2 regions of the Streptomyces sp. 8N706 genome follow, and region 2 is predicted to be linked to the other one. Evidence: riboswitches for the same ligand, from Rfam matches in the RefSeq annotation. Region 2 holds a riboswitch; the other holds the start of a gene.
What was found. A riboswitch is a leader RNA that binds a small molecule or an ion and turns the genes downstream of it on or off. The one in region 2 is predicted to bind glycine.
Positions count from the first base shown of each region.

Region 1: it holds a riboswitch for glycine, as region 2 does, so the genes downstream of both, gcvT (glycine cleavage system aminomethyltransferase GcvT) here and gcvP (aminomethyl-transferring glycine dehydrogenase) in region 2, are expected to answer to the same signal.

Region 1 is NZ_JBQQBW010000058.1:12,404-27,791, forward strand. Features, by position in the region: partial or broken gene ACTWQE_RS21205 (DNA-binding protein) at 1-198, opposite strand, end outside; gene ACTWQE_RS21210 (L-serine ammonia-lyase) at 287-1,669, opposite strand; gene glyA (serine hydroxymethyltransferase) at 1,767-3,032, opposite strand; gene gcvH (glycine cleavage system protein GcvH) at 3,067-3,444, opposite strand; gene gcvT (glycine cleavage system aminomethyltransferase GcvT) at 3,615-4,745, opposite strand; glycine riboswitch at 4,794-4,903, opposite strand; glycine riboswitch at 4,904-5,009, opposite strand; gene ACTWQE_RS21230 (AAA family ATPase) at 5,145-5,840, shown strand; gene ACTWQE_RS21235 (enhanced serine sensitivity protein SseB) at 6,110-6,895, shown strand; gene ACTWQE_RS21240 (enhanced serine sensitivity protein SseB C-terminal domain-containing protein) at 7,031-7,882, shown strand; gene ACTWQE_RS21245 (ABC transporter permease) at 8,595-9,593, shown strand; gene ACTWQE_RS21250 (ABC transporter substrate-binding protein) at 9,650-11,401, shown strand; gene ACTWQE_RS21255 (ABC transporter permease) at 11,541-12,554, shown strand; gene ACTWQE_RS21260 (ABC transporter ATP-binding protein) at 12,623-13,681, shown strand; gene ACTWQE_RS21265 (ABC transporter ATP-binding protein) at 13,717-14,838, shown strand; gene ACTWQE_RS21270 (trimeric intracellular cation channel family protein) at 14,872-15,388, shown strand, end outside.
Region 2 is NZ_JBQQBW010000033.1:51,896-67,283, forward strand. Features, by position in the region: gene ACTWQE_RS15110 (PhzF family phenazine biosynthesis protein) at 1-52, shown strand, start outside; gene ACTWQE_RS15115 (CPBP family intramembrane glutamic endopeptidase) at 196-999, opposite strand; gene ACTWQE_RS15120 (glutamate-cysteine ligase family protein) at 1,384-2,886, opposite strand; gene ACTWQE_RS15125 (hypothetical protein) at 3,377-3,970, shown strand; gene ACTWQE_RS15130 (DUF5999 family protein) at 4,468-4,674, shown strand; gene gcvP (aminomethyl-transferring glycine dehydrogenase) at 4,790-7,675, opposite strand; glycine riboswitch at 7,862-7,957, opposite strand; gene ACTWQE_RS15140 (PRC-barrel domain-containing protein) at 8,070-8,447, shown strand; gene ACTWQE_RS15145 (DNA polymerase IV) at 8,363-9,883, opposite strand; gene ACTWQE_RS15150 (MerR family transcriptional regulator) at 9,938-10,549, opposite strand; gene ACTWQE_RS15155 (bifunctional nuclease family protein) at 10,720-11,193, opposite strand; gene ftsR (transcriptional regulator FtsR) at 11,246-11,992, opposite strand; gene ACTWQE_RS15165 (FHA domain-containing protein) at 12,011-12,913, opposite strand; gene ACTWQE_RS15170 (DUF881 domain-containing protein) at 12,984-14,045, opposite strand; gene ACTWQE_RS15175 (small basic family protein) at 14,051-14,383, opposite strand; gene ACTWQE_RS15180 (DUF881 domain-containing protein) at 14,380-15,300, opposite strand.

The sequences.
Region 1 (15,388 bases), on a different contig from region 2:
GGTCGCGTACGTGTGGCTGTGGAGCTGCTGGCTGCGCAGCAGCGCGGCGGCCTGGTCCACCACGCTCTTCGTGACGTCATGGACGTCGATGCGGGAGAGCACCCACCGGATGCGGGAGGGATGAACGCGCTCGTCGTCGGCCTCGAGGGTGGTCATCGCGGTCGTGGCCACCCGCGTGCGCTCCTCCAGAGCAGCCTGTCCGCATGGGCGCCGCCTGCCGGTCGGCGAACCGGCCGGCCGGAGGCGCCTGACAGCGCTGAAAGAGACAAAACAGCAGGCCTACCCATCAGCACTCGATGACGTTCACCGCGAGTCCGCCCCGCGCCGTCTCCTTGTACTTGACCTTCATGTCGGCGCCGGTCTCCTTCATGGTCTTGATGACCTTGTCGAGGGAGACGTGGTGGCGTCCGTCGCCGCGCAGGGCCATGCGGGCCGCGGTGACGGCCTTGACCGCCGCCATGCCGTTGCGCTCGATGCACGGGATCTGGACCAGGCCGCCCACCGGGTCGCACGTCAGGCCGAGGTTGTGCTCCATACCGATCTCGGCCGCGTTCTCGACCTGCTCCGCGCTGCCGCCCAGGACCTCCGCCAGGCCGCCCGCCGCCATCGAGCAGGCCGAGCCGACCTCGCCCTGGCAGCCGACCTCGGCGCCGGAGATGGAGGCGTTCTCCTTGAAGAGCATGCCGATGGCGCCCGCGGCGAGGAGGAAGCGGATCACGCCCTCCTCGTCGGCGCCCGGTACGAAGTCGGCGTAGTAGTGCAGCACAGCGGGGATGATTCCGGCCGCGCCGTTGGTGGGGGCGGTGACGACCCGGCCGCCCGCCGCGTTCTCCTCGTTGACCGCCATCGCGTACAGGGTGGTCCACTCCATCGCGCGGGCCGCCCGGTCGCCCTCGGCGCGCAGTTGGCGGGCGGAGTTCGCGGCGCGGCGGCGGACCTTCAGACCGCCCGGGAGGAGGCCCTCGCGCGACAGACCCCGGGAGACGCACTCCCGCATGACGCGCCAGATCTCCAGCAGGCCCGTACGGATCTCGTCCTCGGTGCGCCACGCCTTCTCGTTCTCCAGCATGAGCGCCGAGATGGACAGGCCCGTCTCCCGGGAGAGCCGCAGCAACTCGTCGCCCGTACGGAAGGAGTACGTCAGCACCGTGTCGTCGAGCTTGATCCGGTCCTCGCCGACCGCGTCCTCGTCCACCACGAAGCCGCCGCCGACCGAGTAGTACGTCTTCTCCAGCAGCGGCGTCCCCGACGCGTCGTAGGCGAAGAGCGTCATGCCGTTGGCGTGGTACGGCAGGGAGCGCCGGCGGTGCAGGACCAGCTGGGCCGGCTCGTCGAAGTCGATCTCGTGGGCCTGTCCGATCTCCGCTCCGAGCAGCCGCAGCCGTCCGGTCCGGCGGATCCGCTCGACCTCGTCGTCGGCGGTCCCGACGTCGACCGTACGGGGGGAGTGGCCCTCCAGGCCGAGCAGGACGGCCTTGGGAGTGCCGTGGCCGTGGCCCGTCGCGCCGAGCGAGCCGAACAGCTCCGCCCGTACCGATGCCGTCTGCGCGAGGAGCCCGTCCCGCTTCAGACGGCCCGCGAAGATCCGCGCCGCGCGCATGGGCCCGACCGTGTGGGAGCTCGACGGCCCGATGCCGATGGAGAAGAGGTCGAAGACGGAGATGGCCACGGTGGCGGACTCCCTTGTCTGCTCGTGGGTGGTACGCGGGCGGCGGCGGGCGGGGCACGGCATCCGTCCGATGCCGGTACTCCCGCCCGCCGTCCGGCTACTTCGTCAGGCCGGGGTACAGCGGGTGCTTCTCGGCCAGGGCCGTCACCCGCTCCTTCAGCGCCTGTGCGTCGTAGGCGGGCTTCAGCGCCTCGGCGATGATGTCCGCGACCTCGGTGAAGTCCGCCTCCCCGAAGCCGCGGGTGGCCAGCGCCGGGGTGCCGATCCGCAGGCCCGAGGTGACCATCGGGGGCCGCGGGTCGTTCGGGATGGCGTTGCGGTTGACCGTGATGCCGACCTCGTGGAGGCGGTCCTCGGCCTGCTGCCCGTCCAGCTCGGAGTTACGCAGGTCCACCAGGACCAGATGCACATCCGTGCCGCCGGACAGCACGGAGACACCGGCCTCGGTGACGTCGGAGCGGGTCAGGCGCTCGGCGAGGATCCGCGCGCCCTCCAGGGTGCGGTGCTGGCGCTCCTTGAACTCCTCCGAGGCCGCCACCTTGAAGGCCACGGCCTTCGCCGCGATGACGTGCTCCAGCGGGCCGCCCTGCTGGCCGGGGAAGACCGCGGAGTTGATCTTCTTCGCCAGTTCGGCGGTGGAGAGGATGACACCGCCGCGGGGGCCGCCGAGGGTCTTGTGGGTGGTGGTGGTGACGACATGGGCGTGCGGCACCGGGCTCGGGTGCAGGCCCGCGGCCACCAGGCCCGCGAAGTGCGCCATGTCGACCATGAGGTACGCGCCGACCTCGTCGGCGATCCTCCGGAACGCCGCGAAGTCCAGCTGGCGGGGGTAGGCGGACCAGCCCGCGATGATCAGCTTCGGCCGGTGCTCCTTGGCCAGGCGCTCGACCTCGTCCATGTCGACCTGGTTGGTCTTCTCGTCCACGTGGTACGCGGCGACGGTGTAGAGCTTGCCGGAGAAGTTGATCTTCATGCCGTGGGTCAGGTGCCCCCCGTGGGCGAGGTTCAGACCCAGGATGGTGTCACCGGGGGAGAGCAGGGCGAACATCGCGGCGGCGTTCGCCTGCGCTCCGGAGTGCGGCTGGACGTTGGCGTGCTCGGCCCCGAACAGCGCCTTGATCCGGTCGATCGCCAGCTGCTCCACGACGTCGACGTGCTCACAGCCGCCGTAGTAGCGGCGGCCGGGGTACCCCTCGGCGTACTTGTTGGTGAGCACCGAGCCCTGCGCCTCGAGGACGGCGGCCGGAGCGAAGTTCTCCGAGGCGATCATCTCGAGGGTGGACTGCTGGCGGTGCAGCTCGGCGTCGACGGCCGCGGCGACGTCCGGGTCGAGCTCGTGCAGGGACTGGTTGAGAAGCGACATCAGGATCCCATTCAGGTGGGGCGCGGGGCGGGGGTCAGTTGCCGGTGAAGGCGGTGTACTCGTCGGCGGACAGCAGGTCCGACGGCTCGTCGCTGACCCTCACCTTGAACAGCCAGCCGCCCTCGAAGGGGGCGGAATTCACCAGCGCGGGGTCGTCCACGACGTCCTGGTTCACCTCGGTGACCTCGCCGGACACCGGGGCGTACAGGTCGCTGACGGACTTGGTCGACTCCAGCTCGCCACAGGGCTCGCCCGCGGTGACGGCGTCGCCGACCTCCGGGAGCTGGACGTAGACGACATCACCGAGCGCGTCGGCGGCGTGCGCGGTGATGCCCACGGTCGACACACCGTCCTCGGCGGCGGTGAGCCACTCGTGCTCCTTGCTGTAGCGCAGCTGCTGGGGGTTGCTCATGACCTGATTCTCCTGGATGCGGGGGCGTGCTCGGATACGGGGTCTTGACAGGTGGGACGGGCGTGACGAGAGCAACGTGACAGAAGCGTCCTCCGAGCCCGTCAGCGGTGGCTTCCGGGCGTCGGCGCCGGCCCTTTGGGGAAGTCGGCGCCCAGCCCTGGTGGAAGGTCTCAGCGCCGGCGCTTGTAGAACGGCAGCGCGACGACCTCGTACGGCTCGTGGCTGCCCCGGATGTCGACCGCCACGCCCCCGGTGCCGGGCTCGGCGTGAGCCGCGTCCACATACGCGATGGCGATCGGCCGGCCCAGCGTCGGGGACGGAGCGCCCGAGGTCACCTCGCCGATGACGGTGCCGGAACCGGTGGAGACGACCGGGTATCCGGCGCGCGGGACCCGGCGGCCCTCGGCGACCAGGCCGACCAGCGTGCGCGGCGGGGCCTCCCCGGCCCGCTTCGCGGCGGCCTCCAGGGCCTCGCGCCCGACGAAGCGGCCGTCGTTGGTGGTCTTCTCGAACTTCACGACCCGGCCCAGCCCCGCGTCGAAGGGCGTGGTGGACCGGGTGAGCTCATGCCCGTACAGCGGCATGCCCGCCTCCAGCCGCAGTGTGTCGCGGCAGGACAGTCCGCAGGGGACCAGGCCGGCGTCCCGGCCCGCCTCGGTCAGCGCCTGCCACAGCGTCTCGGCGTCCCCGGGCGCGACGAAGAGCTCGAAGCCGTCCTCGCCGGTGTAACCGGTACGGGCGATCAGCGCGGGCACACCGGCGACGGTCCCGGGCAGACCCGCGTAGTACTTCAGCCCGTCCAGGTCGGCGTCGGTCAGCGACGCGAGAATGCCGGGGGACTCCGGACCCTGGACGGCGAGCAGCGCGTACGCCTCCCGGTCGTCGCGGACGGCCGCGTCGAAGCCCCCGGCACGCTCGGTGAGCGCGTCCAGGACGACCTGCGCGTTGGAGGCGTTGGCCACCACCATGAACTCTTCGTCGGCGAGCCGGTAGACGATCAGGTCGTCGAGGATGCCGCCCTCGGCGTCGCAGATCATGGTGTAGCGGGCGCGGCCGGGGGCGAGCGCGGAGAGATGGCCGACGAGCGCGTAGTCGAGCAGCTCACCGGCCTGGGGGCCGGTCAGGGTGATCTCGCCCATGTGGGAGAGGTCGAAGAGGCCGGCGCGGGTGCGGACCGCCAGATGCTCCTCGCGCTCACTGCCGTAGCGCAGCGGCATGTCCCAGCCGGCGAAGTCGGTCATGGTCGCCCCGAGCCTGCGATGCAGCGCGTCGAGGGAGGTACGGCGTGGGGAATCGGTCATCTTCAGGCTCCCGGGCAGGGGTGGTGAGGCTCTGTCGACATGAACACAGCCTCCCCATCTGTCATCGGAACCTGAGAGGTTCGCCACGACCCCGCAGAGGGGTTACGGCTTGCACCTTGGGTGGAGCCGCACCGCGGCGGCCCGCTTTTCAGATGTGCCTCGCCCGCGCGGTACGGGGCCTGAGAGATTCAAGGGAGGACTTGCTCCTTCGGCGCCCCGGCGCCCGGCTCACTGCCGGTCCGGGGACTCTCCCGCGCGGGTTACAAGCGGCCGGTATGGAGTTTGCGGGGCACATCATTGCATGGCTGTGACACATTCGGGCCGTTCAGGTGAGGGTGACGCGGTTGTATGGCATTACCTTTTCTTGAAACTGCCGCAGTGACCGGACCTAGGAGGACGATCACGGTGCAGAGGCACGGAGCGTGTGCGACAACAGGGGCCGCCGGGTTCGGCGCCGTCCCCCCGCAGGCGGCGCCGCCCACGTCGGCGGTCGTCAGGCCGGGGCGGCGCGGGCCGACCACGGATCTGCGGGGCCGGCGGGTGAGCGAGCTGCGCTACCCGGCCGGTGACGTGGTCGTCGTCTCCGGGCTCCCGGGGAGCGGCAAGAGCACCTTGATCAAACGGGCGGCCGCCGCGCTGGACCGCCGCGGAGGGGCCGTACGCCGGATCGACTCGCAGGATACCCGGGACCGCTGGGAGCACCGGGCGCCGACGCTGCTGCCGTACGCCCTCTACCGCCCCCTGGTCCGCCTGGCCCACTACGCCGGGCTGCGCCGGGCGCTGCGCTCCGGCGACAGCGTCGTGGTGCACGACTGCGGCAGTCTCGCGTGGGTGCGCCGCTGGCTGGCGCGCGACGCCCGCCGCCGGGGGCGGTCCCTGCATCTGGCACTGCTGGATGTACCGCCGGAGACCGCCCTGGAGGGCCAGGCGTCGCGCGGACGGGGCGTCTCCGGGTACGCCTTCGGGCGGCACCGGCGTGCGGTGGGGCGGCTCGTCGGGGACATGGAGAGCGGACAACCGCCGCGCGGCTGTGCCTCAGCCGTGCTGCTGGACCGCGGTACGGCGAGTGCCCTGAGCGGTATCGCCTTCGAGTGAGCGCGCGGACCCCGCCGCTGCCGGATCCCGCCGTACGGAAGGACCGCGGGCCGAGCCGTGCGGACGGACGGCGCCGTGCGGACGGGCAGCGGTACCGGGCGTACGGAGGAATCAGGCGGGAGGATACGGAGTCCGGCCCCGTTGATTTGCCCACTACGTCCGGAGTGCGCGGGGCCGTGTCACAGATTCGGGACGCCCCGGGGAGCAGCGGGACAGCCAGCCGTTAAGGTGCGTGTGCAGTTCGGACGAGACGGGGTTGGTGGGGCCCGATGAGCATGACGGAGCAGCACGGCTATTCCATGCCTGCCGGCGGGATTCCCCCGGCCGGTTTCCCGGGCAATGAACTCGAGGAGGTGCTCGCCGCCTCGCTCGGTGTCCCCGGCGCCGGAGCCCGGCTGGTCGAGGTGCTCGGCCGCAGTCATGTCTGGGTGCCGCTGCCGAACGGCGGCAGCCGTGAGAGCCGGGACCTGGACCTGCCGACCATGGAGATCGAAGGCGCCGCGTACGTCCCGGTCTTCAGCTCCGAGCAGCAGTTCCTCCAGGTCGTCGGCTCCCATATGTCCTTCACCATCGCGCCCGCCCGTGAGTTCGCCCGCGGACTGCCGCCGCAGCTGGGTATCGCCGTCAATCCCGGTGGCGCGGTCGGCGTCCCGCTGCCGCCGCCCGCGGTCGCCGAGCTGTGCCGGGCGGGCCGCACCGAGCTCGACGGCCCCACCAGCGGCGGCCGGGTGCGGATGTTCGAACCGGACTGGCAGGCCGAACCCGTCGACTTCCTCGCCGCCGCCGCCGGGGAGTTCGCCGTCACCGGGCTGGTCCGCACCGCCCGCCGCGCCCTCGCCAGCGTCGAGGGCGACGCCCCCGCGCTCTTCGTCGGTGTCGAACTCATCCGCTGTGAACCCGAGGACCGGGCCGCGGTGATGGAGGCGCTCGGACGCGCGCTCGGCGCGGTCCCGGTGCCCTGGCCCGTACAACTGGTACTGCTGGACATCGCGCAGGATCCGGTCGGCTACTGGATGCTGGAGCGGGTGCGCCCGTTCCACACCGCGGACCGCTGAGCACGACCCGCACGTACCGCCGGTAGCACACCAAGACCGGCGACGAGGGACTCGTAAGCTGGTTGCATGACCGGGCGGGGTGCACCGATGTGCCCTGAAAAGGTGCCGAAAGGCCGGAAGAAGGGGCGGAGTCAGGTGAGCGCGGGAGCCAGCGCAGCGGCGGCCGGGGCCGTCGAGGAGACGCTGCGGCAGGTGACACCCGGGCGGTACGACGCCTACGAGGCGCTGCTGCACGCCCTCGCCGAGGGCCGCATCTGGATGCTGCTCTGGCACGGCCGACCGGGAGCACCGGACGCCCAGTACGGGAACATGGAGGTCGACGGCCTGGGCTACGCACCCTGCGTCACCTCCGCCCAGGAGCTCGCCGCCAGTGGCTGGAACCGCGCGCACGAAGTCGTCACCGGCTGGGACGTCGCCACCGCCCTCTACCCCGACCGCTGGGGCCTCTGGCTGAACCCGCACGCCCCGGGCGGCGGCGTCGGCATCCCCTGGGCCGATCTGCGCCGCATCGCCGGAGGCCTGGACCGGCTGCCCGCGGGGCCCCTGCGGCTCTCCGAACCGACCATCGAGATCCCCCAGTTCTACGCCCTGCTGACGCAGAACGCCCATCGCACCCCCGCCGTCCGGGCGTTGCGCCGTGCGTGGGTGCAACCGGCCCTGGGAGCGCCGTATCTCGCCATCGGCCTGGATCTGTACGACACGAGCCCGCAGGCCGTGGATTCGGTGCGGGTGATGATGCAGCAGTCGATCGGAGCGGTCCCGGACGGGCTGCCGGTGTCGACGGTGGCGATGTCCGACGACTACGACCCCGTGGCCCTGTGGCTGCGGGCGAACGCGCGCCCCTTCTTCGACCGTGACGGGTACGGCGCGGGTGCGCCGCCGGCGCCCGCGGCCCCCGCCCCGGGGTACGGCTACCCCCTACCCCGTTCCGCCGGGGCTCCCGCCTCCCCGGGCTGGCAGCCGGGTACGGCTCCGCGCGCGTACTGACCCGGCCTCAGGGCGGGGCGATAAGCCTCGTACTGCCTCGTACTGCCTTGTACTGCCTCGTGGTGCCCGGACTCTCCGGAGGAGAACGGGGTGCGGCCCGGGCTTCCGGACGGAGGGAAGGCCGCGCACCGACCCCGGACTTCCGGGCCGGAAAGCCGCGTTCCGGCCCGGGCCTCGGGACGGAGGGAAGGCCGCGTACTCACCCCGGACTTCCGGGCCGCAAAGCCGCGTTCCGGCCCGGATCCCCCGACCGAACGCGCTGACCGTACCCGTGGCAGTCCTGGGAAACGCGTTCCGGCATATGGACGCGGTTGCGCAAACACATGGCCGTCGGGGGCGAGCGCCCCCTCCTCTTTGCCAAATCCTGGAATTCCGGACCGTTTTGTCCTCCTCTTCCCGGCCGGGCACGGCGGACCGCCGATCCGCTCAGCCGCAGCGGCTGTCCGTATAACGGAAGACCCCAGGCTGCATCACAGTTGCGCATCCATTCCCGGGGAGGTCTGGCGGGTGATCGCAAACGCGATGAAGACTCACGTTCGCCGGGCCGTTGCTCTCCTGCGGTCTACGCGCGATGTGCGGAGGCCGGCGGGAGGTGCGACGTCCGCACTTCACGAACCAGAACCACCAGTTACGACGCACCAGTGATGTGAACAGGCCGCTACAGCGGCACGCGTGGGCCGGCCACCGCCGGTCGAGAGGGGTCAAACGCACCGTGACCGCACCGATCGAGACCACCGGGGCGGAAGCCGAGGCACAGCCCGAGGCTGTCCTCACCGGGGTCAAGAAGAGCCAGATCCAGGGCCGTTCGCTCGGTCAGATCGCCTGGATGCGCTTCAAGCGGGACAAGGTGGCGGTCGCCGGCGGCATCGTGGTGCTGCTCCTGGTCCTTCTCGCCGTGCTGTCCAAGCCGATTCAGTCGATCTTCGGGCTGGACCCGAACGAGCTCCACCAGGACCTCGTCGACCCGCAGCTCCTCGCCCCCAAGGGCGGGTGGGGCGGTATGAGTTGGGACCACCCGCTCGGTGTGGAGCCCGGCCTCGGCCGGGACCTGCTCGCCCGCATCATCGAGGGCTCCTGGGTGTCGCTGCTGGTCGCCGCGGGCGCCACGCTGCTCTCCGTTGCGATCGGGACGGTCCTGGGTGTGATCGCCGGTTACTACGGTGGCTGGGTCGACAGCGTGATCAGCCGGATGATGGACACCTTCCTGGCCTTCCCGCTGCTGCTCTTCGCGATCTCCATCTCCGCGGCGCTGCAGGACGGTGCCTTCGGACTGGAGGGCCTGCCGCTGCGCATCAGCGTGCTGATCTTCGTGATCGGATTCTTCAACTGGCCCTACATGGGCCGGATCGTGCGCGCACAGACCCTCAGCCTGCGGGAGCGGGAGTTCGTGGAGGCGTCGCGGAGCCTCGGGGCCCGCGGTCCGTTCATCCTCTTCCGGGAGCTGCTCCCCAACCTGGTGGCGCCGATCCTCGTCTACTCGACGCTGCTGATCCCGACCAACATCCTGTTCGAGGCCGCGCTGAGCTTCCTCGGTGTCGGTATCGCGCCTCCGCAGGCCTCGTGGGGCGGCATGCTCACCAGTGCGGTGGACCTGTACGAGGTCGATCTGCAGTACATGATCGTGCCCGGCATGGCGATCTTCGTCACCGTGCTGGCATTCAACCTGCTGGGTGACGGGCTGCGAGACGCCCTCGACCCTCGCAGCAAGTAACGACGGCCGACCTGCGTACCGCGCCGTACCAATCGATTGAGGGGGCTTTCCTCAGGATGAAGACCAAGAAAGCGACAGCTGTCCTGGCGACAGCCATCGTGCTGGCGCTCAGCGCGTCCGCTTGCGGCGGCTCGAAGGACGGTGACGGCAAGGGCGGGAACGCCTCGGCGGACGCCGCGCTCGACTCCATCGTCAACGAGTCGGACAAGAAGGGCGGCTCGGTCACCTTCGAGCACTCGGATGTGCCGGACTCGCTGGACCCGGGCAACACCTACTACGGCTGGGTCCAGAACTTCTCCCGGCTCTACGGGCGCAGCCTCACCAGCTTCAAGCCGGCCGCGGGCAAGGAGGGACTGGAGGTCGTCCCGGACCTGGCCGAGTCCCTCGGCAAGCCGAGTGCGGACGCCAAGACCTGGACGTACAAGCTCCGCAAGGGCGTGAAGTTCGAGGACGGCACCCCGGTGACGTCCAAGGACGTGAAGTACGCGATCGAGCGCAGCAACTTCGCCCCGGAGGCGCTGTCGCACGGCCCGACCTACTTCAAGGCGTATCTCGAGGGCGGCGACAAGTACAAGGGTCCCTACAAGGACAAGTCGAAGGAGGGGATCAAGTCCATTGAGACCCCCGACGACAGCACGATCGTGTTCAAGCTGAGCAAGCCGTTCGCGGACTTCGACTACCTGGCGACCTTCTCCCAGACGGCCCCCGTGCCGCAGGCGAAGGACAAGGGCGCGGAGTATGTGAAGCACATCGTGTCCTCGGGGCCGTACAAGTTCCAGTCCTACAACGAGGGCCGGAGCGCGACCCTGGTACGCAACCCGGAGTGGGACGCGAAGACGGACCCGGTCCGCAAGGCGCTCGCGGACAAGATCACCATCAAGTTCAAGGTCAACCCGACCACGGTCGACCAGCACCTGATGAGCGATGACATCACGGTGGACGCCGCCGGTACCGGTCTGCAGACCAAGACCCAGCCGAAGGTCCTGTCGAAGCCCAGCGAGAAGAAGAACACCGACAACCCGTACGCCGGTGCCACCTCGTACATGGCGATGTCGACCAAGGTGAAGCCGTTCGACAACGCCGAGTGCCGCAAGGCCGTCCAGTACGGCATCGACAAGGCCTCGGTGCAGCAGGCGCTCGGCGGCGACGCCAAGGGCGATGTGGCCTCCACGCTGCTCCCGCCGTCGGTCAACGGCTACAGCAAGTTCGACCTCTACAAGACCCCGGGCAACAAGGGTGACGTGGCCAAGGCCAAGGAGCACCTGAAGAAGTGCGGTAAGCCGAACGGCTTCAACACCACCCTGACGGCGCGCTCCGACCGCCCCGACGAGGTCCAGATGGCCACCGCCGTCCAGGCTTCGCTCAAGAAGATCGGTGTCACCGCCAAGATCCAGCAGTTCCCCTCGGGCAAGTACTTCGCCAACTTCGCCGGTGTGCCGAGCTATGTGCACGAGCACAAGATCGGGCTGATGATGATGGCGTGGGGCGCCGACTGGCCGACCGGCTTCGGCTTCCTGGACCAGATCGTCAACGGCTCGGCCATCAAGCCGTCGGGTGGCAACAACCTGATGGAGCTGGACGACCCGAAGATCAACAAGGCGCTGGCCGACGGTATCGCCGAGACCGACGACGCCAAGCGCACCAAGGCGTGGGGCGAGGTCGACAAGATGGTCATGGAGAACGCGTCGGCCGTGCCGCTGATCTACCGCAAGAACCTGCTGTACCGCCCGGAGTCCGCGACCAACGTCACGGTCACCCAGGCGTACCTCGGGATGTACGACTACCTGCTGATCGGCTCCGCCAAGTAGGCGCGACTCATCCGTAAACGGCTGGTACATCCCCGGGGGGCAACCCCCGAACCCCTGTAATCCTGAAAGGCAGGTGAAGGCACCGGTGTCCGCCGGGCCGGGAAGATCCCCGGTCCGGCGGACCCGGCGCCGCTCGGCTGTGGCTGCGTACATCATCCGACGCGTGTTCGCCGCGGTGCTGCTGCTGCTGGTGGTCAGCGCAGTCACCTTCGCGATCTTCTTCCTCGTCCCCAGACTAGGCGGACAGACGGTCGACCAACTCGCCACCCAGTACGTCGGCAAGGACGCCAACCCCGAGTCCATCGCGGCGGTCAAGAAGAACCTCGGCCTGGACCAGCCGATCGTTCTGCAGTACTGGGACTTCATCAAGGCGATCGTCTCCGGGGCGACCTACCACTTCGGTCCCGAGGCGTCGGTGTGCCACGCCCCGTGCTTCGGTTACTCCTTCAAGGACCATGTCGAGGTCTGGCCCGAGCTCACCGAGCGTATTCCGATCACCTTCTCGCTGGCCATCGGTGCCGCCGTGATCTGGCTGATCTCCGGTGTGGCCATCGGTGTGCTCTCGGCGCTCCGGAAGGGCTCGTTCTTCGACCGGCTGGCGATGACGGTGGCCCTGGCGGGCGTCTCGCTCCCGATCTTCTTCACGGGCATGCTCGGCCTCGCGGTCTTCACCGTGCAGGTGCCTCTCTGGGAGGACGGCATCAACTACGTGCCGTTCTCCGAGAGTCCGGCGGAGTGGGCCTGGAACCTGCTCATCCCCTGGTGCTCGCTGGCGTTCCTCTACTCCGCTCTCTACGCCCGGCTCACCCGCGCGGGCATGCTCGAGACCATGGGCGAGGACTACATCCGCACCGCGCGGGCCAAGGGCATCAAGGAATCCAAGGTCGTCGCCAAGCACGGCCTGCGGGCCGCCCTCACCCCCATCGTCACCATCTTCGGTATGGACTTCGGTCTCCTCCTCGGCGGCGCGGTCATCACCGAACAGGTCTTCTCCTTCCAGGGCATGGGCGCCTACGCCGTCCAGGCCGTCAAGGACGCCGACCTGCCGATCGTCATGGGCGTGACGTTGGTCGCCGCCTTCTTCATCGTCTTCTGCAATCTGCTGGTGGACCTGGTGTACGCCGCCATCGACCCCAGGGTGAGGTACTCGTGAGCGAGCTCGACAAGAAGCAGCAGCCGGCCGAGGCGGCGTCGTCCGACGCCCCGGCTCCGGCCGCGGCCGTGAGCGAGCCGGTGGCCGACCGGCCCGTCCCCTCCTCCGAGGCCTTTCTCTCCGTCCGTGACCTGCGCATCCACTTCGACACCGACGACGGCCTGGTGAAGTCCGTCGACGGCGTCAGCTTCGATGTGCACCGCGGCAAGACCCTGGGCATCGTCGGTGAGTCGGGTTCGGGGAAGTCCGTCACCTCGCTCGGGGTGATGGGCCTGCACCGCTCGGCACGGGCGAGGATCTCCGGCGAGGTGTGGCTGGACGGCGAGGAGCTGGTCGCCGCCGACCCGGACCACGTACGGCGGCTGCGCGGCCGGAAGATGGCGATGATCTTCCAGGACCCGCTGACCGCCCTGCATCCGTACTACACGATCGGCGCGCAGATCACCGAGGCGTACCGGGTGCACCACAAGGCCGACAGGAAGACCGCCAAGAGGCGTGCCGTCGAGATGCTCGACCGGGTCGGCATCCCCGAGCCGTCGAAGCGGGTCAACGACTACCCGCACCAGTTCTCCGGCGGTATGCGCCAGCGCGCGATGATCGCGATGGCGCTGGTCAACAACCCCGAGCTGCTGATCGCGGACGAGCCGACGACGGCCCTGGACGTCACCGTCCAGGCGCAGATCCTCGACCTCATCCGCGACCTGCAGAAGGAGTTCGGCTCCGCGGTCGTCATCATCACCCACGACCTGGGGGTGGTGGCCGAGCTCGCCGACGACATCATGGTGATGTACGGCGGCCGCTGTGTGGAGCGCGGTTCGGCCGAGAAGGTCTTCACCGGGCCGCAGCATCCGTACACCTGGGGCCTGCTGGGCTCGATGCCGCGGATCGACCGCGAGCAGACCGACCGGCTGATCCCGGTCAAGGGCACCCCGCCGAGCCTGATCAACGTGCCGGACGGCTGTGCCTTCCACCCCCGCTGCCCGTACGCCGACGTCCCCAAGGACAACCTCACCCGCACCCAGGTGCCCGTACTGCGCGAGGTCGGCAGCGGGCACTTCTCCGCCTGTCATATGACGCAGGAGGAACGGACGCGGATCTGGACCGAAGAGATTGCGCCGAAGCTGTGACCGCTAAGGACCAGGCTGCCGTGCCTGAGGAGAACGTGACGATTCCGAAGCAGCAGGAGGGCGCCGACTCCGCGCCCCTCCTCAAGGTGGACGGGCTGGTCAAGCATTTCCCGATCACCAAGGGCGTGCTGCGCCGCCAGGTCGGTGCCGTGCAGGCCGTGGACGGCATCAGCTTCGACGTACGGCCGGGGGAGACCCTGGGTGTGGTGGGCGAGTCCGGCTGCGGCAAGTCGACCATGGGCCGGCTGATCACCCGGCTGCTCGAACCCACCGGTGGCACCATCGAGTTCGAGGGCCGGGACATCACCCACTTGGGTGTCGGCACGATGCGGCCGATGCGCCGCGACGTCCAGATGATCTTCCAGGACCCCTACTCGTCGCTGAACCCGCGGCACACGGTCGGCACGATCGTCGGGGCACCCTTCAGGCTCCAGGGCGTGGAGCCCGAGGGCGGGTTGAAGAAGACCGTCCAGGAACTGCTGGAACTGGTCGGCCTCAGTCCCGAGCACTACAACCGCTATCCGCACGAGTTCTCCGGCGGCCAGCGGCAGCGCATCGGCATCGCCCGGGCGCTGGCGCTCAAGCCGAAGCTCGTCGTCGCGGACGAGCCGGTCTCGGCGCTGGATGTGTCGATCCAGGCGCAGGTGGTCAATCTGCTGGACGACCTCCAGCAGGAGCTGGGTCTGACGTATGTGATCATCGCGCACGATCTCTCGGTCATCCGGCATGTGTCCGATCGGATCGCGGTGATGTACCTCGGCAAGATCGTGGAGCTCGCCGACCGGGCCTCGCTGTACGAGGCACCGATGCACCCGTACACCAACGCCCTGATGTCCGCGGTGCCCGTGCCCGACCCCAAGCGGCGCACCGAGCGCAACCGCATCCTCCTCAAGGGCGATGTCCCCTCGCCCATCTCGCCGCCGTCCGGCTGCCGCTTCCACACCCGCTGCTGGAAGGCGACCGAGGTGTGCGAGCGGCAGGAGCCGCCGCTGCTCCCGCTCAAGACGGGACACCAGGTGGCCTGCCACCACCCGGAGAACGCCCCGGACCAGGCGCCGGCCGACACTCCGCTGCCGGGCGCCGCGGGCACGGCGGCCATGAGCAATGTGGGCAAGACCGGCAAGGGGGAGGGCGTGAGCAAGGAAAGCGGGGAGTGAGGAGCAGGGGAGCGGGCCCGGCAGAATTGCCGGGTGCTCACCACCGATCTGTACGCCTCCTCCGTCCAGCACTCGCTCGACCTCGCCGGAATCTTCGTCTTCGCGATCTCCGGTGCGCTGCTCGCCGTACGCAAGAACTTCGATGTGTTCGGCATCGCGGTGCTCGCCGAGGCCACGGCGCTGGGCGGAGGGGTGTTCCGTGATCTGGTCATCGGGGCCGTACCCCCTGCCGCCTTCACCGACCTGGGCTATCTCCTGATGCCCCTGGTGGCGACCGCGTGCGTCTTCTTCCTCCACCCGCACGTCGAACGGATCAATGGCGCGGTGAACGTCTTCGACGCCGCCGGGCTCGGGCTCTTCTGCGTGGCGGGCACCACCAAGGCGCACGACTACGGGCTCGGGCTCACCCAGTCCGCGGTCCTGGGCCTGGTCACCGCGGCGGGCGGTGGTGTGGTGCGCGACGTCCTCGCCAACGAGGTGCCCTCGCTGCTGCGCTGGGACCGTGACCTCTACGCCGTACCGGCCATCGTGGGCTCCACGATGGCCGCCC
Region 2 (15,388 bases):
GACCGGCACCGCCGTCACCGTCATCGACGGCGACCTGCTCGTCACGGGCTGACGCACCCGCACATCGAAACGGCCGTACAGGGGGTGGGCGCGGCCGTACGGGATCGGAGCGGCCACAAGGGGTCGGCGCAGCCGGTAGGAGTCGGCGCGCCCATAGGGGCCGGCGCGGCCGCAGGGGTCTGCGCGGCGGCTCGCTCAGGCCGTGGGCAGCCAGCTCACCTCGCCCGCCAGCAGCGCGTAGCCGACGAACGCCACGGTGTCGATCAGTGCATGCGCGGCCACCAGCGGCCCCACCCGCCCCCACCGTCGGTAGAGGAGGACGAAGACCACTCCCATGACCATGTTGCCGATGAGCCCGCCGATGCCCTGGTACAGGTGATACGTGCCGCGCAGCGCGGAGCTCGCGACCAGCGAGGCCGCGGGGGTCCACCCCAGCTGCCCGAGCCTGCGCAGCAGATAGCCGACCACGATCACCTCCTCCAGCAGCGCGTTCTGGAGAGCGGAGGCGACCAGGACCGGAATCTTCCACCAGACGTCCGGAAGCGACTCCGGCACCACGGTGAGATTGAAACCGGCGGCCCGCACGGCGAGATAGAACAACAGCCCGGTGCCCCCGATCGCCGCCGCGATGCCCGCCCCCGCCCCCAGGTCGAAGGCGGGCCGTCGACGGTCGAGACCGATGACGCGCAGACCGCCCGCGCCTTCCCGGAGCAGCAGATGCGCCACGAGCAGGACCGGCACCAGCGCGGTCGCGATGTCGAAGACCTGCCAGGCGAGGTCCAGCCATGGACGGCCGGGAGCCGCGGAGGCGTTGAGGGTCGCCGCCTGGCTCTTGAGGCCGCCCCCTTTCGTGACCGAACCGACAAAGCTGATCAGCGCGGACACCGCGCTCGCGCCGACGGAGAGGGCGAGAACGAGGAGCATCTCGCTGCGCACGATCCGCGGCGACAGCCGCTCTCCGGGAGGAGAACCGGCCACCTGGCCCGACTCCGACTGCACACCTGCCTCCAGTTCCACCAGTCCGCCCCGTTCCGTGTCCCGCGCCGCGCCCGCGCCTCGGAGCCGAACACCGCGCTCGCGCGCGACACGCCGTGGAACCGGCACCGCCCCGAGGCGGACCACTGCCCGTTCTCCGCCGCGGACTTCCGCACCACCGCGGACAGGCGCGATCACCATTGGACGTCATAGCTTGCCCGACGGCTCCCCCGTACCGGGCACGGGGGTTCCAACGGCACGTCGGAGGCGGGACGGCCGGGGGCCGGTACGGGACGGGTGCGATGGGGCCGGGCTGCGTGCGATCGAGGCACGTCGGGGCCGGCCCCGTCGAGGCCGGGCAGCGTCCAGAACAGGGGGGGACGGAGCGGGACCGGACGGGGCAGCGGCTCAGCCGGGGAAGGCCACGGGCCAGGTGTGCACCGGATCGCCGCCCCGCATCAGTTCGCCGTACCGCCGGGTGGTCGCGGCCAGCGCGGATTCCCGGTCCAGGCCCCGGTCCAAGGCGCGGTGGAAGGTGGCGGCCTGCCAGGAAGCACCGTTCATCCGCCGCCTGCAGCGCTCCTCGATGACACCGAGGTAGAAGTCCCGGTCGGCCGGTTCGACACCCCAGGCGTCGAGCCCGGCCGCGGCCAGCGGCAGCAGCTCCTCCCGTACGAGCCGTACGGCCGACTGCTCGGCCACGGCCCCGGAGCGCCCGGGCCGCGGCCAGCGCAGGGTGGCGTCGATGCCGTAGCGGCAGGCGGTGTCGAAGTTGTCCGAGGCCTCGGCGAAGGACAGCCGGGTCCAGACGGGCCGGGGCTCCTCGGCCAGGGCCCGCACCAGCCCGTAGTAGAAGGCGGTGTTGGCGATGACATCGGTGACCGTGGGGCCGGCGGGCAGGACCCGGTTCTCCACCCGCAGATGCGGCGAGCCGTCGGCGACCTCGTAGACGGGCCGGTTCCACCGGTAGACGGTGCCGTTGTGCAGCACCAGCTCCTGCAGGTCCGGGATCCCGCCCTCGTCGAGGACGCGCAGCGGGTCGTCCTCGCTGCAGATGGGCAGCAGCGATGGGAAGTAGCGGACGTTCTCCTCGAAGAGATCCCGCGCGGAGTCGATCCAGCGCTCGCCGAACCAGGTGCGCGGTCGCACCCCCTGCGCCCTGATCTCCGGTGAGCGTGTGTCGGTGGCCTGCTGGAACAGCGGCGGCCGGGACTCGCGCCAGAGCTCGCGGCCGAAGAGGAAGGGGGAGTTGGCCCCCATGGCGATCTGTACGGCGGCCATCGCCTGCGCGGCGTTCCACACGGCCGCGAACCGCCCGGGCGTCACCTGGAGATGGAGCTGCACGGACGTACAGGCGGCTTCGGGCGCGATCGAGCGGCTGCTGTACGTCAGATGCTCGACCCCCTCGATGTCGAGGTCGATCTCCTCACCGCGGGCGGCCAGGATCTCGTCGTTGAGCAGCCGGTAGCGGTCCACCTCGGAGAGGTTCGAGAACACGAGGTCGTCGGCGCCGAGGGTGGGCAGGATGCCGATCATCACGATCTCCGCCGACACTTCCCGGGCCTTGCGGTCGGCATACCCGAGGCCCGTCCGCAGCTCCTCCGCCAGCTGGTCCAGAACCCGGCCGGACAGCCGGTGCGGCACGATGTTCACTTCAAGGTTGAACTGCCCCAGTTCGGTCTGGAAATCTCCGCTGGAGATGCGCTCCAGGACTTCTGCATTCATCATCCGCGGCATCCCGTCGTCACCCGCGAGATTCAGCTCGATCTCCAGGCCCATCAAATTCTTCGGCCGGTCGAACCGTCGCTCCTTCAGCAGCCGCTCCAGCGCCTCGAGGCACTGCTGCAACTTACGGCGGTAGTGCTGCCGATCGGACAGGTCGAACCCGCCTGCCTCGACCTTCTCCCCCATCGAAGCGTCCCTCCTCGAGTGGGTCGCCCGCGGCGCAGGAGCCGCCGGTGTCACGGTCGATGATGCCCAGGCAATGTGATCGATAACGCCCGGCGGACACCGCATGCCCAGTAAGCTGCTCCCTACACTCCGTGCGGCACATTCCATCGGCATAGCGTGGCGTCCCGGGCCCGGCGCATTGCTGTCGTGAAAAACGCCGACGGGAATCGGCCTACCGTTCTCGGGGCATAACACAAGGCAGCGGACCGGGCCAGGCGGACAGAATGGGTGTAACCCACTCGCAGTAAAGACCGATTACGACCTTGCCCGCAATACCCGCGTCAGCTAGACGAAACACCACGTGAACACATGTCGTATAAACTTTGCGAACGAGGCAGAGAGTGTGCGCCGCCGGTATTCGAGTTCTCCGGCCCCCTCTGACCTCGCTTGCTGACACCGCCGTCCGCATCTGCCCCGCTCCACGTGTCTCCGAAGTGAGAGGCGACCCACCATGCCGCTGCATGTCCCCCCGGCACCCAAGCCCGCCCTGCGCAGCGCCCTCGCGGCCCTCGGTTCCCCCACCGCCGTCCGCGATCCGCGTACTCCCGCCCTGCGGACCCTGCCCGGCCCGCTCAGTCCCGACCTCCCGCTGCCCGTCCATGTCCTGGACCGCGTCACCACCCGGGGCGGCACCCCGCGCACCCGGCTCACGGGCTGGCGCTTCCTGATCCGCAGCGGCGACCGGGCGGTGGCGGCGGCCGAGACCATGCTCACCCCGGACGGCTGGGCGTTCTCACACTTCTTCGAGGGGCCCTACGTCGCCTCCACGGAACTGGCGCTACGGCAGGCGGAGGCCTTGACGGCGCCGTACCAGCCCCGGCTGCTGTCCGTACCCGAGCTCTACATGCTCACGCTGTGGCTGCACGGGGACGCGGCCGCTGACCCCACCAAGGGCCGGCCCGCGCCGAGCGATCTTCTGGTGCCGCTCGCCCCGGCGCCGCCCGGCATCGCGGCGCACCGGACGCACCGGGTCGCCGACCTGCTGCCCGTGCTGACCCTCCGGCTCGCACCGCCCCCGTTGATGGGCATGGCGTCCCCGGCCTGACTTCTCACCGACGCACGGCATGGTGCGCCCCGCGGCCCGGCGGCCGCGGGGCGCAGTGCTGCCGCCGGTCCCCACCCGTGCGGACCAGTGCCCGTCAGCCGCGGTGCGCCCGGTAGCGAGGTGACCTGACGCGGCCGGCCGCAAGGCGCCGGACCGGCCTCTGGGGTCCCACACCGAAGGCAGGGAGGGCGTGTGCTCGGCCGATCGGCAACGCGGCTGGGGGAAGGCCGTGCCAGGGCAGCCAGCGGGGTGCACCTTGGCCGACGCGGTACAACTAGCTCGGACCGGCTATCCGCAACCACCCGAAGTGACTGCCCCCTTGTGCTGAACCGTCCGCGCGGGTGATGCGTCATCAAGCAGTAAGGACAGCTCCTGGGAAATCCCTGCGGAATCCCGTCCGTGGGGCAACACTGGGACGACCGACCGATACGGGGGACGGCACCATGAACCCATCGAGCCCCAGGGCATCGACCACACCGCAGCGAAAGAACCCGACCATGTGCCAGCACCAGCCTCCCTGCCCGACCGCCGACTCCGCCGACCGGGAGGCCGCCCATCCCGTGGCGCACCACCCGGAGCAGGGCTGGAGCCTGCTGTGCAACGGCGTCCTGCTCTTCGAGGACACCGGGGAGCTGCTGCCGGATGGCAAGATCATCAACCCGCACCGACCGCTCGGCAGCGAGCGGGTGGTGACCGCCGCCTGACCCGCGGCACGCCACGCACCACCGGGGAACGGCACGACCACCGGGAACACGACGGGGCCGGCCCGGCGCAGTCCGCCGAACCGGCCCCGACGTAGTCCGCGCAAGGACGGCCGCGTCAGTCGTCGTACTCCTCCACCGGCGGGCATGAGCAGACCAGATTACGGTCGCCGAAGGCCCCGTCGATCCGCCGCACCGGCGGCCAGTACTTGTCCGCCGCCGGGACTCCGGCCGGGAAGACCGCCGTCTCACGGCTGTACGGACGCTCCCACCCGTCACTCAGCGCGGCCGCGGTGTGCGGGGCGTTGCGCAGCGGGTTGTCATCCGCGGGCCACTCCCCCGAGCCGACCCGATCGATCTCGGCCCGTATCGCGATCATCGCCTCGCAGAAGCGGTCCAGCTCGGTGAGGTCCTCGCTCTCCGTCGGCTCGATCATCAGCGTCCCGGCCACCGGGAACGACATCGTCGGAGCGTGGAACCCGTAGTCGATCAGCCGCTTGGCGACATCGTCGACGCTCACCCCCGTCGCCTTGGTGAGCGGACGCAGGTCGACGATGCACTCATGGGCGACCAGCCCGTTCGGGCCGGTGTAGAGCACCGGGTAGTGCGGCTCGAGGCGCTTGGCGATGTAGTTGGCGCCGAGAACGGCCATCTGGGTGGCCCTCCGCAGCCCCTCGGCGCCCATCAGCCGGACGTACGCCCAGGAGATCGGCAGGATGCCCGCGGATCCCCACGGAGCGGCGGAAATCGGGCCCACACCCGTCTCCGGACCGGCGGCCGGCTGGAGCGGGTGGTTCGGCAGGTACGGCGCGAGATGCGCCCGCACGGCGACGGGGCCGACGCCGGGGCCGCCACCGCCGTGCGGGATGCAGAAGGTCTTGTGCAGGTTCAGATGCGAGACGTCCGAGCCGAACCGGCCCGGCTTGGCCAGTCCCACCAGCGCGTTGAGGTTGGCGCCGTCCACGTACACCTGGCCGCCCGCGTCGTGCACGGCCGCGCAGACGTCGGTGATGTGCTCCTCGAACACGCCGTGCGTGGAGGGGTAGGTGACCATCAGTACGGCCAGCTCGTGGCCATGCTTCTCGATCTTGGCGTGCAGGTCCTCGACGTCGACGTCCCCGTCCTCGCGGGTCTTGACCACCACCACCTTCATCCCTGCCATCACGGCGCTGGCGGCGTTGGTGCCGTGCGCGGAGGAGGGGATGAGGCAGACGGTGCGCTGCGTGTCACCGTTGGCCCGGTGGTACGCCCGTACGGCCAGCAGTCCGGCCAGCTCGCCCTGTGAGCCCGCGTTCGGCTGGAGGGAAACGGTGTCGTAGCCGGTGACCTCGGCGAGGTGCTCCTCGAGCTCGTGGATGAGGGTGAGGTAGCCCTCGGCCTGCTCGACGGGCGCGAACGGGTGGAGCGCCGCGAACTGCGGCCAGGTGACCGGTTCCATCTCCGCGGTCGCGTTGAGCTTCATCGTGCAGGAGCCGAGCGGGATCATGCCGCGGTCCAGCGCGTAGTCACGGTCGGAGAGGCGGCGCAGATAGCGCAGCATCGCCGTCTCGGAGCGGTGCTGGTGGAAGACCGGGTGGGTGAGGTAGTCGTCGTGGCGCAGCAGGGCGCCCGGCAGCGTCTCCTGCACGACGGCGTCCAGCTCCTCCACGTCCGCCGCGACACCGAAGGCGCCCCACACGGCGGCCAGCTGGTCACGGCCGGTGGTCTCGTCACAGGCGATGCCGACCAGATCGGCGTCGACCTGGCGCAGGTTGACCCCGGCCTCGCGGGCGGCGGCCACGATCTCGGCGGCACGCCCGGGGACACGCGCGGTCAGCGTGTCGAAGTACGCGCTGTGCACGATCTCGACGCCTCCGGCCCGCAGGCCTTCGGCGAGGAGCACGGTGTAGCGGTGGGTGCGCCGGGCGATGTCCGCGAGCCCGTCCGGGCCGTGGTGGACGGCGTACATGCCCGCCATCACGGCGAGCAGGACCTGCGCGGTGCAGATGTTGCTCGTGGCCTTCTCACGACGGATGTGCTGCTCACGGGTCTGGAGAGCCAGCCGGTACGCCTTGTTGCCGTCGGCGTCCACGGAGACGCCGACGAGCCGGCCCGGCAGGTTGCGGGCGAACTTCTCGCGTACGGCCATGAAGCCGGCGTGCGGGCCGCCGAAGCCCATGGGCACGCCGAAGCGCTGGCTGCTGCCGACGGCGATGTCCGCGCCGAGGTCGCCGGGCGAGGTGAGCAGGGTGAGGGCGAGGAGGTCAGCGGCGACGGTGACGATCGCCCCCAGTTCGTGTGCCCGCTCGATCACCGGTCGGAGGTCCCTGACCCGGCCGGAGGCGCCCGGGTACTGCAGCAGCACACCGAATACCCCGCGCTCGGCGACGTCCGCCGGAACGCCGTCGGAGAGATCGGCGACGACGACCTCCACACCGGCCGGTTCGGCGCGGGTCTCGATGACCGCGATGGTCTGGGGCAGACAGTCGGCGTCGATCAGGAAGACCCCCTCCTTGACCTTGCCGACGCGGCGGGAGAGCGCCATCGCCTCGGCGGCGGCCGTGCCCTCGTCGAGGAGCGAGGCGCCCGAGGTGGGCAGGCCGGTGAGGTCGGCGACGACCGTCTGGAAGTTCAGCAGCGCCTCGAGGCGGCCCTGGGAGATCTCCGGCTGGTACGGCGTGTAAGCCGTGTACCAGGCGGGGTTCTCCATGACATTGCGAAGGATCACCGGCGGGGTGAAGGTGCCGTAGTAGCCGAGTCCGATCATCGGCGTCAGCACCTGATTGCGGTCCGCCAGGCCGCGCAGCTCGGCGAGGACCTCCGCCTCGGTGCGCGCCCGCGGCAGATCGAGGGCCTCGGCGCTCTTGATCACATCGGGCACGGCGGCGGCCGTGAGCTCGTCGAGTGAGCCGTAGCCCACATGGGCGAGCATCTTCGCCTGCGCCTCGCCGTTGGGACCGATATGGCGCTGCTCGAACGGAATGCCACGCTCCAGCTCGGAGAGTGGGATGCGGTTGGCGGTCATCTGCGGAGGCCTCCTGGTCGACGCGACCTGCGAGGGGCACCACGGCGGGTACCCGGATGGCCTCCCCCTCTGTCATCTCGACCTGAGAGCTTCACCGGCCCGCACGGGGCGGCCCGGCTTTCACCGTCGGTGAGGAGGGGTTCCGGCGCATACACGGCCGATGCCCGCCCTGCTTTCCAGAGTGACCTCGTCCGTGCGGTACGGGTGCCTGAGAGATTCCGGGGAGGATTTGCTCCTTCGGCGCCTCCGATTGCTGGTGGAGGACTCTCCCGCACGGGGTCTGCAGCCGTTTGCCAGCGTACCAGTGGACCTCCGCCCAGGTCGTTCGAGTGGCCGGGGGGCACGATGTGGCCTTTCGTTGTCTCCAGGGGATCCGCGAGCAGTTGGAGGAATCGTGCAGACCGATATCGATCCGCGGAGCCTGATCGGCCGCAAGGCTTTCGACCTCGACGGTGCGAAGATCGGCACCGTGGACGAGGTGTATCTGGACGACGCGACGGGCCGTCCGGAGTGGGCGGCGGTGCGCACCGGCCTGTTCGGCCGCGACGCCTTCGTGCCCCTGGAGCCCAGCGAGGTCATCGACGACACCCTGCGCGTTCCGTACCGCCGGGCACTGATCAAGGATGCCCCTGATTTCGGGGTGGGCCGGCACCTCTCCCCGGAGCAGGAGTTGCAGCTCTACCACCACTACGGTCTGGACGCGACGGCCCCGGGCGACGAGCCGGGCTCCGATGACCAGGACTTCGGGCGTATCGCGGGCAACGACGACTGATCGTCCCGCGCCGGGTCCGGCACCAGGGGCAAGGGCTCGGACGGCTCCAGGGCGGGGTCGTCCACGGGGAAGGTGCGCACCCGTCCGGGCGCCGACCACGGCTGCTCGAACCGTACGGTGACCCGCCCGACCCCGCTGCCCTGCACCCAGCCGCTGCCGAGCTCCGCGTGGCGTACGTCATGGCCCGGCACCCATCGGCGAGCCTGCTCCGGCGCGGCTTCCTCCGCGCCCGGCGGAGGGGGCGGCGCGGGATGATGAGCGCCCTCGTCCGGCTCAGGGCCCCCCAGAACGCTCTCCGCAGCCGCTGCCGCCTCCGCGGACGAAGCCTGCCCGGTCGCCGGCCGCCCGGTCGCCGCCTGCGCCGTTGCCGCCTGCGCGAAGAGGTCCTCCTGGGTGAAGTCCGCCAGCCCCGTCACCCCGACACCCAGCAGCCGCACACCGCCCGTGGTGTCCACGGACTCGAGGAGGCGCCCCGCCGCCTCCCGGATGACCGCCGGTTCGTCGGTGGGCCCCCGGAGGGTCTCGGAGCGGGTCAGGGTGGAGAAGTCGTACCGACGGACCTTGAGGACCACCGTGCGTCCGGAGCGCCCGGCGGAGCGCAGACGCTGCACACAGCGGTCCGCCAGCCGCCCGACCTGCGCCCGCACCTGTGCCCGGTCGTGCAGATCGACATCGAAGGTGTCCTCCACCGAGACCGACTTGGCGTCCCGCTCCGCGACCACGGGTCGGTCGTCGCGGCCGCTCGCCATCGAGTGCAGCGAGCTGCCGTGCGCCTTGCCCAGCAGCCGTACGAGTTCGTCCTCGCCCGCCTCCACGATCTCGCCGACGGTGTGGATGCCGGCCCGGCGCAGATGCTCGGCGGTGGCGGGCCCGACACCGGGAAGTGTGCGGACCGTCATCGGAGCCAGCATCTCGCGCTCGCTGCCCGGCGTGATCAGCACAAGACCGTCCGGCTTGGCCTCCTCCGAGGCGATCTTGGCCACCATCTTGGACCCGGCCAGACCCACCGAACCGCTGAGCCCGGTCACCGCCCGGATCTCGGCCCGCAGCCGCTCCGCGACCGCACGGGCCTCGGCGGCCGAGGCCGCCTGCCCGCCCGCCTCCAGGTCCACGAACGCCTCGTCCAGGCTCAGCGGCTCGACGAGCGGCGAGAGCCCGTGCAGCAGCTCCATGACCGCGTCGCTGACCCGGCGGTACAGCCCGAATCGGGGGGCGAGATAGGCGGCGTTGGGGCACAGCCTGCGGGCCTGTCCCATGGCCATGGCCGAGTGCACCCCGAAGACCCGCGCCTCGTACGACGCCGTGGCCACGACCCCGCGCGGACCGAGTCCTCCGACGACCACCGGCTTGCCGCGCAGGCTCGGCTTGGAGGCCTGCTCCACGGCAGCGTAGAAGGCATCCATGTCGAGATGGAGGATGGTCGGTGCGCCTCTCACACCACCGATGCTGCCCTATGGCACTGACATTCGCCCCGGGGCGGCGTGGCGGGTTCAGACGGCGCGATTGCGGCGGCGGGCGAGTTCGTCCGCGGGGTTGTGCCCGATCAGCGTCTCACCGGTCTCGACCCGCTCCCCGTGCAGCTGGGACAGGGCGTTCTCCACATCCCGCCACACCACGCCGACGGCGATGCCGAAGATGCCCTGACCGCCCTGGAGGAGGCTCACGACGTCGTCCGGGGAGGAGCACTCGTAGACCGTCGCGCCATCGCTCATCAGCGTCATCTGGGCGAGGTCGGCGCGCTCGCGGGCACGCAGGTGCTGGACCGCGGCACGGATGTTCTGCAGGGAGACGCCGGTGTCCAGGAAGCGCTTCACGATCTTCAGAACGACGACGTCCCGGAAGCTGTAGAGCCGCTGCGTACCGGAGCCGTACGCGGGCCGCACGCTCGGCTCCACCAGCCCGGTGCGTGCCCAGTAGTCCAGTTGGCGGTAGGTGATGCCGGCCGCCGCGCAGGCGGTGGGCCCGCGGTAGCCGATCCCCTCGGACGGTTCGCGGGGTGCCTCGGCCGGTGCCGCGGCGGTGTGCCCGGGGGCGGGGGCTGCCGCACCCCCGTGGAGCGGAAATGGACCGCCCGCCGCTGTACCGCTGCCGGTGCTTCTCACGCCGACCCTCCGTCCTTGACCTGCCTTCTCGACGGTAGGCAGTCACCCGGGGTGCGTCAACGATCGCCACACTCGGCACGCCGAGTGATAATCACCCTGAGGGTGGTTTATCGTGCCCCCTCCGGGGAAAGGCTAGCCGGTTGGCCGGAAGCGCCCGCCGCGCAGCCGGCTCATTGGCTGCTGGAGCCGAAGTCCTCGGGCGAGATCTGGTCGAGGAACTCGCGGAACTTCTCCACCTCGTCCTCCTGCTCATCCGGAATCGCGATCCCCGCGTCGTCCAGCACACCGTCGCTGCCGTAGATCGGCGTACCGGTGCGGAGTGCCAGCGCTATGGCGTCGGACGGCCTGGCGCTGACCTCCACGCCACTGGCGAAGACCAGCTCGGCGTAGAACACGCCTTCCCGCAGGTCCGTGATCCGGACCTCGGTGAGCTGCTGGCCGACCGCTTCGAGCACGTCCTTGAACAGGTCGTGCGTCAGGGGACGGGCGGGGGCCATGCCCTGCTGGGCGAAGGCGATCGCGGTCGCCTCCCCAGGCCCGATCCAGATGGGGAGGTAGCGGTCGCCTCCCACTTCACGCAGGAGCACGATCGGTTGGTTGGAGGGCATTTCCACCCGGACACCCACGACATCGAGCTCGTTCACACAGTAACCCTAGGACGTGCCCGGCCGGTTTGGGTAGTCGGGCACCCCTTCATCAGTACAGACGGGTCCGCAGCGCCGACTGGACCAGGGCCGCGTGGAGCCGCACGGACAGGGTCGCGAGCTCCCGTGCGGTCTTTTCCGCGTGATTCCTCGTCTGCGGGTTGCGGTGCCGCCTGAGCGGGGCCACCACCTGCTCGACCAGGCCTGCCTCGCGGTCGGCCGCCGCCTTCATCACCCGCAGATGCCGCGGCTCCAAACCGAAACGGCCGAGTTCGGCGACCAGCTTCGCGACCGGGACCGCCTCGATGTCATAGCCGCCGTCCTCCTGCGGCCCGATCAGACCGTACGACTCCCACTCCGCGAGCTCGCCCTCCTCCACCTCCGCGGCGGCAAGGAGCTCCGCGCGGCCGATACGGGCGGCCGTGGGCGCCTCGACGTCCGTCTCCGGCGCACCGTCGAGCAGCGGCTCACGGGAGCCTCCGGGGGCCGGGAGCTGCACCCGCTCACCGCGGGCCAGCGCGTCGAGGTGCTCCCGGATGACCTTCAGCGGCAGGTAGTGGTCCCGCTGCAGGCGCAGAACGGACGCGAGCCGCTCGACGTCATCCGGCGTGAACTTGCGGTATCCGGAGGGCGTGCGACGTGGCTCGACCAGGCCCTCCGCCTCCAAGAAGCGGATCTTGGAGATGGTGATCTCGGGGAACTCGTCGCGCAGCCGGGCCAGCACCGCGCCGATGCTCATCAGCCTGCCTGCCGCGGTGGCGGTGCCGGAACCGGCACCGCCCGACGGTGTCTGGTGCATGACCCCTTCCCTGACGGGTCAGATGCCCCGCTGGCTCGCGTAGAAGACCAGTCGGTACTTGCCGATCTGCACCTCGTCGCCGTTGGCGAGCGCGAGCGAGTCGATCCGCTCCCGATTGACATAGGTGCCGTTCAGACTGCCGACGTCGGCGACGGTGAAGCCGCCGTCCTGCCCGCGGCGGAACTCCACATGCCGACGGGACACGGTCACGTCATCGAGGAAGATGTCGCTCTGCGGGTGGCGGCCGGCCGTGGTCAGATCGCCGTCCAGCAGGAAGCGGCTGCCCGCGTTCGGCCCGCGACGGACCACCAGCAACGCGGAGCCCAGCGGCAGCGCGTCGACAGCGGCCTGCGCCTCGGGGGACAGCGGCGGCGCGGCCTGGCCCGTGGCCTCCGCCTCGTACGCCTCGAGACCGGAGATCGAAATGGTCGATGTCGTCTCGGAGGAACGCTCGGGCTGCGCTCCGGGGCGCAGCGGCGCTCCACAGTTGGAACAGAACCGACTGGACTCGGCGTTCCGGTGTCCGCACCTCGTACAAACAGGCAAAGCCGCGAACCCTCCACCCGTACTTGAGGCTGATGGTTCCTGGAAACCTATGCGCCCGGGCACCGCAGGGTCAACAGAAGACGCGCCCTGACCACCCGGAATGTCGCCCCCGGCCCCCTCGACCTCGTCGCGGAACAGCGGGCGCTCCTCACCCTCGGCGCTCTCGTCCGCGGTGCGCCCCGCGCGATGACGAGCCGTAGCACTGCCACCGTCTTCGCGTGCGCTCTTACCGAACAACTTTGCAAACAACTTCACGGGCGATTCCCCTTGACCGAAACAGACCCGCCCGTGGGGCAGGATGAACCCTCGCTGCACACTCCGGCCGACCCGGACATCAACACAACGTCCGTGACCCCCGGACAGTTTCCACCACACACCATGTCTGTGGCGCGCCGACCCCCCGCAACCTCCTGCCCCCGCCGTACGCCGCCCATGCACAGCCCGGTCACTGCGATGACGACCGAGCGTAGTCAGGCTGCTTCACCGGTCGCAAGGCGTTCACAACGATCTTCTGCGCCCGGGCGACGGCCACCGTGGCCTGCTCCTTCTCCAGAGTCTGCACCACCCCACCAGGGATGTTCAGCGCCGGTTCCAGATCCTGCGGCTTGCCGATGACCTTGAAACGATACGGCTGCGCGATCCTCTTCCCGTCGACCCGCACGCCTGCCGCCACGTCCGAGAAGTAGGTGTCGGCCACGACCCGTACACCGTTGATCTGGATGGCTTCCGCCCCGGCGGCCCGCAGCTCCTGGATCGCGTCGAGCAACATGTCCGCCTGGACGGCGCGCTTGGCGTCGCTCACGGTCACGTTGATACCCGGCCCCTGAGCGGGGACCGTCCCCGCGAGGATGCCGAGCTGCTGCTCCTTCTGAACGGTCTGCTTACGGGCCTCCTCCGCCTGGTCGGAGCTGTTCTCCAGCTCGGTGCGCTGATTCTCCAGGCGGCGCTTCTCGTCCTCCAGGCGCTGCGTGCGGTCGTCGAGTTCGTCGAGGATCCGTACGAGGTCCTCCTGGCGGGCACCGCGCAGGGCGCTGTTGTCGCTGGTGGAGCGGACCTGGATGGCCAGGCCGAGGCCGAGGACGAACAGCAGGAGGGCGACGATCAGTTGGGCGCGGGTGACCCGTGGCGGCCAGAGACCCGCGGCAAGCCGGCCGCGGCCCGTGAGCGGAGCGTCGGCAGGGCCCTCGGGTTCCTCCTCGGGCTCCGGTCCCTCCTGCCTGGTCCCGTCCTCGGGCTCGGGGGACTTGGGGGCGTCCGGCTTCGGCGGTTCCGGCTGCTCCTTCGGCCCCGGCCCTTCCGCGTCCGGCCGTTGGGCGGGCTTCTGCGGCTCGGGAGGCCTCGGCGCGCCACCGGGCGCCGCGCGGCTACCGGGTGTCTTGGGTGCCTCGCGGATCTCCGGCGTCTCCGGTGTCTCCGGTGTCTTCCCTGTCTCCCGGCCTTCGGGAGACACGGGAGTCTCCGGCGTCTCCGGCGTTTCCGGGGTCTTGGGCGTCTCGTCGTTGCTCATCGGCCTCACGCCCGGAACACGTGCCGACGGATGGCGGCAGCGTTGGAGAAGATACGGATGCCGAGCACGACGACGACGCCGGTGGACAACTGAGCGCCGACGCCGAGCTTGTCACCGAGGAAGACGATCAGCGCGGCGACAACCACGTTGGAGAGGAAGGACACGACGAAGACCTTGTCGTCGAAGATGCCGTCCAGCATGGCCCGAAGACCTCCGAAGACGGCGTCCAGCGCCGCGACGACGGCGATCGGCAGATAGGGCTCCACCACCGCCGGCACCTCGGGCCGGACCAGCAGTCCCACCACGACTCCCACGACGAGGCCCAGTACGGCGATCACGATGTGCCCTTCCCTGTGTCGTTGGCGCTGCTGCCCGCGCCCCCGGCTTCCGGCTTTGCGTAACGTACGATCAAGCTGGGTGCGGCGGGCAACCGGACCTCGTTCTGCGCCGAAATGCTCGCGCGGACGCCGTAGTTCTCCTGCAGGACATGCAGGTACTGCCCGTCTGCACTGTCCTGGAACGTGGTCGCCAGCCGCTGCCCGTCCCCCACCGCGAGCAGCGTGTACGGCGGGACCAGCGGTTTGTTGTCGACCAGTATGGCGTCACCCGCGGCCCTGATCGCCGACAGGGATGTCAACCGCTGGCCGTTGACGGCGATCGCCTCCGCCCCGGACTCCCACAGACCGTTGACGACCCGCTGCAGGTCCCGGTCCCGCACCCGCCCGGTGTCGGAGAACCCGCTGCTCTCCCGGGGCCCGTCACCGCTCCCGCCGGTCCCCTTGGCGTCATTGACCACCAGCTTCACACCGGGCCCATGAACCTCGGTGGCACCGGCGAGCAGACTCACGAGCTGCCCCCGCTGACCGCCGTGCCGCTCCAGGGCCTGGCGCTGGCGGGCGCCGACATCCTCCCGCAGCGTGTCCACATTGTCCTGGAGCTTGTCGACCGCCGACGTCTCCGCGTCGATGCGGTCGATGAGTTCCTGTCGCTCCTTGGCGAGGGCCGGAGCCGATATCTGCGCCTGCACGGCTCCTACGGTCACCACGGCGGCGGCGAGCACGAGACCCGCGGCGAGCCCGAGCTTGGCCCGCAGTGTCTTCGGCAGCCCCTTGCCGTTCCCGGCACTGCGCCGGGCCGCCGCTTCGACGTACCCGTCGTCCAGACTGTGGTCCATCACATTGGTCAGCAGCGACATGGAGGCGTCGGGACGCGAGGGTGGCGAAGCGTTGCTCCGAACGGGGTGCTGCTGCGACATGCCGCACATCGTCGCACGTCGCAGCCGCTACCGCCGAATGGCCCCACCCGGCGCGCCGCTGTGGGGCACCGCTCCCGCGGTGCCCCAC